Regions from separate parts of the Providencia sp. 2.29 genome, predicted to be linked through region 1. Evidence: predicted binding sites of a transcription regulator. Region 1 holds the regulator's gene; the other holds the start of a gene.
The links. The regulator CRP, encoded in region 1, controls carbon source genes, mostly activating them, when cyclic AMP is high. The targets are predictions, from matches to a motif close to ATGTGANNNNNNTCACAT.
Positions count from the first base shown of each region.

Region 1 (4,437 bases):
TGGAAAAAGGGTTTTCTCAATTTTACCAACGCTATTTACTTAATGGATTAAAGCGTAACGCAACACGTAAACTCGTTCGCTACCCGGGTTCATTACCGCTTAATTTGCTACAATTAAAGCAGCTAAAACGTATTCGTGAATTTGATGATGTGATCACCGCAAGAATTCATGGTTTTGAGAATGCGACCGACTATTACCAGAAATGCAGTGCATTACCAAGGCTGCCTCGTATTACAAAACCAACATTAATTATTCACGCAAAAGATGACCCTTTTATGGCACCTGAAGTCGTGCCAGATATCTCACGTTTACCTGCTAATATTGAATACCAAATGACAGAGCATGGTGGGCATGTTGGTTTTGTTAGTGGTAGTTTAAGAAAGCCAGAAATGTGGCTAGAGAAACGTATTCCACAGTGGCTAACACCGTATTTGGATAAACAATCATGATTATTCCTTGGAAAGATTTAGCACCTGAAACTTTGGAAAACCTAATTGAAGCTTATGTGCTCCGTGAAGGAACGGATTACGGCGAGCATGAAAAGACGTTACAGCAGAAAGTGGATGATGTGAAACGGCTGTTAGTTTCTGGGGAAATTGTGCTAGTCTGGTCAGAATTGCACGAATCTGTTAATTTTATGCCTAAAAATCAGTTTCGCCCGTAACCCCGTTTCGCTCATGGCTTAAACAGCGTGGACGTAACGCAACACAGGGAGTCCACGATGTCAAAAAAGCACCCCATTATTGCAATTACCGGTTCTAGCGGTGCTGGAACCACCTCAACAAGTCTGGCATTTCGTAAAATATTCCACCAATTAAATATTCAAGCCGCAACCTTAGAAGGTGATAGTTTCCATCGTTATACTCGGCCTGAAATGGACATGGCTATTCGCAAGGCGAGAGAGCAAGGCCGCCATATCAGCTACTTTGGTCCAGAAGCCAATGACTTCGCCTTATTAGAGCAGACACTGTTAGAGTATGGCTTACATGGTAATGGTAAATCGCGTAAGTACCTGCATACCTATGATGAAGCGGTACCGTATGGGCTTCAACCCGGTACATTTACGCCATGGGAGTCCCTGCCTGCGAACAGTGATATTCTTTTTTATGAAGGCTTGCATGGCGGGGTGGTGACGCCAGAAAATGATGTTGCACAACATGTTGATTTATTGGTGGGCGTTGTACCAATTGTTAACCTTGAATGGATTCAAAAGTTGATCCGCGATACGACCGAACGCGGCCATTCACGTGAAGCCGTCATGGACTCCGTCGTTCGTTCAATGGGGGATTACATCAACTATATTACGCCGCAATTTTCACGTACGCATATTAATTTCCAACGCGTCCCCACTGTCGACACATCAAACCCATTTTCTGCGAAAGCGATCCCTTCACAAGATGAAAGTTTTATTGTGATCCGTTTTAGGGGGCTGGAACAAATTGACTTCCCATATTTACTGTCCATGTTAAACGGCTCATTTATATCAGCAATGAATACCATTGTTGTTCCTGGCGGTAAATTAGGCTTAGCCATGGAATTAATTATGACACCTCTCGTTGAAAAATTAATAAAGCAGAAACACGATTAAGCGCCGATGATGCTTATTATTATTTAATAAATAAGCATCATGAATTAAAAAAATTATATAATTAATAAATAAATTATTGATTCTGGATTTCAAAACTGTGGGTAACTTTAACCGCTTTTTCTAACATTAAAGAGACTGAGCAATATTTTTCAGCCGAAAGTTGAACTGCACGTTCAACCGCTTTTTCCGTTAAATCCGTTCCAGTTACAATAAAATGTAAGTTGATATGGGTAAAATAACGTGGAGCTTCATCGCGGCGTTGTGAGGTTAATTTAACTTCACAACCTTTTACGTCATGGCGGCCTTTTTGTAGAATAGACACAACATCCACTGAACTACACCCCCCAACCGCCATTAACACCATTTCCATTGGACTTGGAGCTTTATCACCTGAATTGCCATCCATCATAACTTGATGGCCTGATGCTGATTCTCCTAAAAATGAGAGACCTTCAACCCATTTAACTCTTGCTTCCATATTTAATTCCCCTAGGAAAATATTTTCTAAAAGATAACATTGTTGCATAAATACTTTCAATCAAATAGCTGCTTTAAGATGCTGAACCGATAAAAGCAAGACTTTCTCGGTTGAATATGTTACAAACAAAGTTCCACCTGATAGGGTTAAGATCAAAACTCAAGGTTTCAATTGATAATATTATAGTGTTGGTATTAACTTGCTCTATAATGCGAATTAATATGCTAAGCTAGTGACTTTAAAAACCAGCCGTTCTCGTTACAATTAACTGAATGGCTGTATTAACATACAGAGGATAACGCTAATGGTTCTCGGCAAGCCACAAACAGACCCTACTCTTGAATGGTTTTTGTCACACTGCCATATTCATAAATATCCATCCAAGAGCACTCTGATTCATCAGGGTGAAAAAGCAGAAACCCTTTACTATATCGTTAAAGGCTCAGTGGCTGTTTTAATCAAAGATGAAGAAGGCAAAGAAATGATCCTCTCCTATTTAAATCAGGGAGATTTCATTGGTGAACTAGGGTTATTTGAAGAAGGACAAGAACGTTCAGCTTGGGTTAGAGCAAAAAGTGCCTGCGAAGTCGCTGAAATTTCTTACAAAAAATTCCGTCAACTTATTCAGGTCAATCCTGATATTCTTATGCGCCTTTCTGCGCAAATGGCAAGTCGCCTGCAAACCACCTCAGAAAAAGTCGGTAACCTTGCTTTCCTTGATGTGACAGGCCGTATTGCACAAACTCTGCTTAATTTAGCGAAACAGCCCGATGCGATGACGCATCCAGATGGAATGCAAATTAAGATCACTCGCCAAGAAATTGGCCAAATCGTTGGTTGTTCACGCGAAACCGTTGGTCGCATTTTGAAAATGCTAGAAGACCAAAATCTGATCTCCGCACACGGTAAAACGATTGTCGTGTACGGTACTCGTTAACCGATATTAGTCTCACCACTTTGGTAAGACCGCGATTGCATAATGGCTTTATATCTTTGATATAGAGCCATTTTTGCTTCAACATCACCGAAAAACCAGAAAATAGCATTAATATCGTTATTTTATATTATTCATATCTACTAAAAAATAAAATCTAGAATAATTAATATACTATTATTTGAAGGTTTTATTAAAATGAAAATAAGTGAACATCGTCCATCCCTAAAATATATCAACCAAACAATCACGGCTCATGCAGAGATGCTAAAGCGTGGCAATATGACCCCTGAGACAATCTCTGAATCATGCCGGATAAAAAGAAATAATTTAGAGGCAAAATATAAGTTTCTTAACGAAACAAATAGCATTAAGCCAATATCAATCACCTTACCTACACCAGTAAAATTCGATGACAACGCATTTAAAGAGCGACAAGCTAAAATCGATGCGGCAATGAATATCGCCAATATCCTAAAGGAGAGTCAACTCCCTTCTCTGCCCTCATTATCGTTACCATTGAACTATTCATTAAAATCGAAGCATTCAACAAATACGATTAAAGAGCATGATTGTAATATGAGTGGTAACCAGTCAGCTCATTCGCTAAATATACCTAGACCCACAACGGATCTTCGACAAAAACTTGAGCAGTTGAGATCTAAATGTGAGAGGGTTGCTGCTAATTTAGATGCTAATAGTTATTCTGCTGAATCACTAAAGGTGAATTCAATGATCCACCTGAAAAAATTAGAACTCAATGCAAGCCTTATTGGCACTGACTACTCAGAGCTGGATTTAGTATGGTATATGGATAAAAAAGCACAAACTCAATCCGAGAAAGAGGCAATAATTAAAAATTTCACGCCCCCAAAACCAATCGCACATCAAAAAGGAAGCCGAATTCCCCTCAAGATACCGACTATCACTCAGGAATTAGATCAACCTAGAAAAAAACGTTCCATTCATCAGGCTACTGACATTATTTCATCTCATTCTCAGGGCAAGGGGCGAGTGATTATCAATGGGCAGGTAAAAAGAGACCTGAGTGGAATGGCATTATCCCCTTCGACTGCCGATCCGCGCAAAACAAATATCGATAAAATGCCAAAGAAAGAAATTAGCATTAATCATACAAAAAATATCAATACAAAAAGTGCTAAGGCATGTTGACCTTTGCTGTTTATTTTTTAATAAATCATATAGGGAGCCACATGACTGAACATGCTAAGGCAATCATGTTTTCATAATTGCTTGTTAATTTGTGATACCGAGTTGCGACGGCTCGGTATTTCTAAATTTACAGGAAGGCATTTTCAACTACGTGCCAATATTACTTGTCCACAGCTCCTTAATTGAGACAGCGATAATTAGATTTTTAGCCCGAAAAATATAACGCTTGTTGCCGACATCCAGTGTGTGGGCTGGCTGAATCAT
Region 1 is NZ_CP065420.1:372,866-377,302, reverse strand. Features, by position in the region: gene I3B46_RS01620 (hydrolase) at 1-449, shown strand, start outside; gene I3B46_RS01615 (YheU family protein) at 446-664, shown strand; gene I3B46_RS01610 (phosphoribulokinase) at 722-1,588, shown strand; gene I3B46_RS01605 (OsmC family protein) at 1,662-2,066, opposite strand; gene crp (cAMP-activated global transcriptional regulator CRP) at 2,371-3,003, shown strand; gene I3B46_RS01595 (hypothetical protein) at 3,199-4,173, shown strand; partial or broken gene I3B46_RS01590 (IS5/IS1182 family transposase) at 4,199-4,333, opposite strand.

Region 2 (4,437 bases), 2.2 Mb from region 1:
TTATTGCATTAAATACTCACTGGGGAACAGCAGTGAGTGATGACGTGTTAGCGGAGCTAGGTAAAAGCCTTGGAGCAGACGTTCCCGTTTTTGTGCGAGGCCATGCCGCTTTTGCGGAAGGAATAGGTGAAATTTTGACTCCAGCCTCGCCTAAAGAGAAATGGTATCTGGTTGCACATCCAGGAATTGAAATCTCAACTCCGATGATCTTCACAGATCCGCAATTAAATCGAAATTCTCCAAAACGCTCACTAGCCGCATTATTACTGGCTCCGTACGCAAATGATTGCGAACCAATTGCAAGAAAACGTTTTCGTGAGGTTGAACAGCTCGTTTCTTGGCTGTTAGAATATGCCCCGTCTCGCCTTACAGGGACAGGTGCTTGTGTTTTTTCTGAATTTGAAACACAAGCTGATGCCCTTAAGGTGTTAAATAAAGCCCCATCGTGGGTGCATGGTTTCGTCGCTCAAGGGGTGAACGAATCGCCGTTGCACAAATTCCGCGCTGGGATAACCCGTGTATTGCACCAATAATAACGATTTAGCATCGGTTATTGGTCAACAATATCTCTCTGGACGCAAGCCTGAGGTTTTTCTCGTGCCCGATATGAAGCTTTTTGCTGGTAACGCTACACCGGAACTAGCACAACGTGTTGCTAACCGCCTTTACACTAATCTTGGAGACGCGGCTGTTGGTCGTTTTAGCGACGGCGAAGTCAGTGTTCAAATTAATGAAAATGTTCGCGGTGGTGATATCTTTATCATCCAGTCAACCTGTGCACCAACCAATGATAACCTGATGGAACTGGTTGTTATGGTCGATGCGCTGCGCCGTGCATCTGCTGGTCGTATTACCGCTGTTATCCCTTACTTCGGTTATGCTAGACAGGATCGTCGCGTACGTTCTGCCCGTGTACCAATCACCGCTAAAGTTGTTGCCGATTTTCTGTCCAGTGTAGGTGTTGACCGTGTTCTCACCGTTGACCTACACGCTGAGCAGATCCAGGGCTTCTTTGATGTTCCTGTTGATAACGTATTCGGTAGCCCTATTCTTCTGGAAGATATGTTGCAGAAAGATTTGGAAAACCCAATCGTTGTATCTCCAGACATCGGCGGCGTCGTCCGTGCTAGAGCAATTGCGAAACTGTTAAATGACACTGATATGGCAATCATCGATAAACGTCGTCCTCGTGCGAACGTTTCCCAAGTGATGCACATCATTGGTGATGTTTCTGGTCGTGACTGCATTTTAGTCGACGATATGATAGATACTGGTGGCACGCTGTGTAAAGCGGCTGAAGCTCTGAAAGAGCGTGGTGCAAAACGCGTATTTGCATACGCAACTCACCCGATTTTCTCAGGTAATGCCGTAGACAACATCAAAAATTCAGTCATTGATGAAGTCATTGTTTGTGACACAATCCCTCTTTCACCTGAAATTAAAGCATTGAACAAAGTTCGCACGCTGACACTTTCAGGCATGCTGGCCGAAGCAATTCGCCGTATTAGCAATGAAGAGTCAATTTCTGCGATGTTCGAGCACTAAGAATTAATTAACGAGGTAGCAATACCTCGTTTTTCTATATTGCTTTGAAAATCAAAGAAATGTCATAATTTAAGTAGCGCCCCTACGGTTGAATATCAACCGTAGGGGCTTTATTTATCCATTCATTTTTACTCACCATAGCCTATAGGCAACCTCGTTGGCTTAATTTTTCATATTGCCATGGTGATAAAATACGCACGAAAGAAGAGAGAGTTAGAGGTGAATAAAAAAACAAAAGAGTGATTATCTAAAATATGAAATCACCCTTCGTTGCTAAATAAGATCAACTAATATTGTTAGTACCACATAAATTAAAAACAAATATTATGGATAACGATGGTTATCTTTATTTGAATGTGGATAATGTTTTATTAGCCAGTAACGGTCAGCAATTTTTTCTCTACCGCCAATTCTCGCTCCAGTTAACCAGATCATCGCACCAACAAAGATGCCAAACAAGGAGCCCATTGTGATCATGTCCGGTAAATTGAGACTAAATATATGGGAAGATAGGTTCAGTGCAATACTTCCTATCATAACGATTAGCCCTAACGCCATCAAAATATTACCAACCAAAACTGCTGTTTTACGTTTCATATCTACCTCCTATCTCAGTAGACTGATAAGCAAAGCATAATTGAAATATTCGAAAAAATTATATTGTTATATGATTATTATAGTGTAATAAGTAAAATTGTTTGCGATGGCTATCACATGGTGAGACTTTTCCCATAATTTCTGTACAAAAGATGCTTTTTTTAAAAATATTTTTCCCGAATAGTTTCATACGAAACTAAATAACCCCCTCATTGCCCTATTTCAATTTTGTACATCCCCCTATCACAAGGTAAACTAGATATAATTTTTTGACTTAACTGACAGTGAATAATTAGCCGTGAGCAAAATAAAACTAATTGTTGGCCTCGCCAACCCAGGTGCTGAATACGCCCAAACTCGTCATAATGCTGGAGCATGGTATGTTGACTTACTTGCCGAACGCCATAACCAATCTTTAAAAGAAGAAGCAAAATTTTTCGGTTATACCGCCCGTATCAACCTTAATGGCAACGATGTTCGGTTACTTGTTCCAACCACCTTTATGAATTTGAGTGGTAAATCGGTTCTGGCTGTTGCTAACTTCTATCGCATTAACCCTGATGAAATTTTAGTCGCGCATGATGAATTAGATTTACCCCCCGGTGTTGCAAAAATGAAATTAGGCGGTAGTAATGGTGGGCATAACGGTCTTAAGGATATTCAAAACAAGTTTAGTAATAACCCAAACTTTTATCGTTTACGCATAGGTATTGGTCATCCAGGCGATAAAAACAAAGTTGTTGGTTTTGTTTTAGGCAAACCACCTGCATCTGAGCAAAAACTTATCGATGAAGCGATTGATGAGTCCTTAAGGTGCACAGATATCTTACTTAGTGATGGGATGGATAAAGCGATAAATCGCCTACATAGTTTTAAAGCAACAGCGTAAAATCAGTGTACGTAAAGAGTTCATTTCATCAAAAACAACTTTTTGTGTATAATCAGCGCCAATTTTCTAACATTCAGGAGCAGCGCTCGCCTGCCCCTTGCTATTTTTAAGGTGAGAAACATATGGGTTTTAAATGCGGTATCGTTGGTCTGCCTAACGTGGGTAAATCTACACTGTTTAATGCGTTGACCAAAGCCGGCATCGAAGCAGCCAACTTCCCTTTTTGTACAATTGAGCCGAATACGGGCGTTGTGCCAATGCCAGACCCACGTCTTGACCAATTGGCTGAGATTGTAAAGCCACAACGTATTCTACCAACTACGATGGAATTCGTTGATATCGCGGGTTTAGTCAAAGGCGCCTCAAAAGGAGAAGGTTTAGGTAACCAGTTCCTGACTAATATCCGTGAAACGGAAGCTATCGGCCACGTAGTGCGTTGCTTTGAAAACGACAATATCATCCATGTGGCAGGTCAAGTTAACCCTGCTGAGGACATTGAGGTTATCAATACCGAATTAGCGCTCGCTGACCTTGATACCTGTGAACGCGCAATACATCGCATACAAAAGCGTGCAAAAGGTGGCGATAAAGATGCTAAAGCAGAATTAGAAGTATTAGAGAAGTGCTTACCCCATCTTGAAAACGCAGGCATGCTGCGTACTTTAGATCTTAGCGCAGAAGAAAAAGCACTGATCCGTTATTTAAGTTTCTTAACACTCAAACCAACAATGTATATTGCGAATGTTAATGAAGATGGCTTTGAAAATAATCCTTATTTAGATACGGTAAATAAAATTGCTGAATCAGAAGGTTCTGTCGTCGTTCCTGTTTGTGCCGCTATCGAATCAGATATCGCTGAATTGGAAGATGAGGAGCGTGATGAGTTTATGGCAGATCTTGGTATTGAAGAGCCTGGTTTAAACCGCGTGATCCGTGCAGGTTATCAGTTATTGAACCTACAAACTTATTTTACTGCTGGCGTGAAAGAAGTTCGCGCATGGACGATCCCTGTCGGTGCAACAGCCCCACAAGCCGCCGGTAAGATCCATACTGACTTTGAGAAAGGCTTTATTCGAGCTCAAACTATCGCATTTGATGATTTTATTAAATACCGCGGTGAGCAAGGCGCTAAAGAAGCCGGTAGAATGCGTGCAGAAGGTAAAGATTACATTGTTCAAGATGGCGATGTGCTGAACTTCTTGTTTAATGTGTAAGCCTGCGCTTTAGCCTTATATTATTTCACAAAGTATCAAATCATAATAAAACAGCATAAAATTCATGACATTAACTGGGTTTTATGCTGTTAATCCAAAAAGTCAGTGTTAATTCCTTTTTTATTCGCCAATTCCGCGTTAAAGCAACCGGTTATACATAATTTTCTAGCAAAACACATTTTAAACAACGCA
Region 2 is NZ_CP065420.1:2,584,291-2,588,727, forward strand. Features, by position in the region: gene ispE (4-(cytidine 5'-diphospho)-2-C-methyl-D-erythritol kinase) at 1-533, shown strand, start outside; gene prs (ribose-phosphate diphosphokinase) at 598-1,545, shown strand; gene ychH (stress-induced protein YchH) at 1,870-2,142, opposite strand; gene pth (aminoacyl-tRNA hydrolase) at 2,441-3,031, shown strand; gene ychF (redox-regulated ATPase YchF) at 3,154-4,245, shown strand.
Region 2: pth (aminoacyl-tRNA hydrolase) is a predicted target of CRP. The motif match lies at 2,244-2,261, and genes of this name have one in related genera.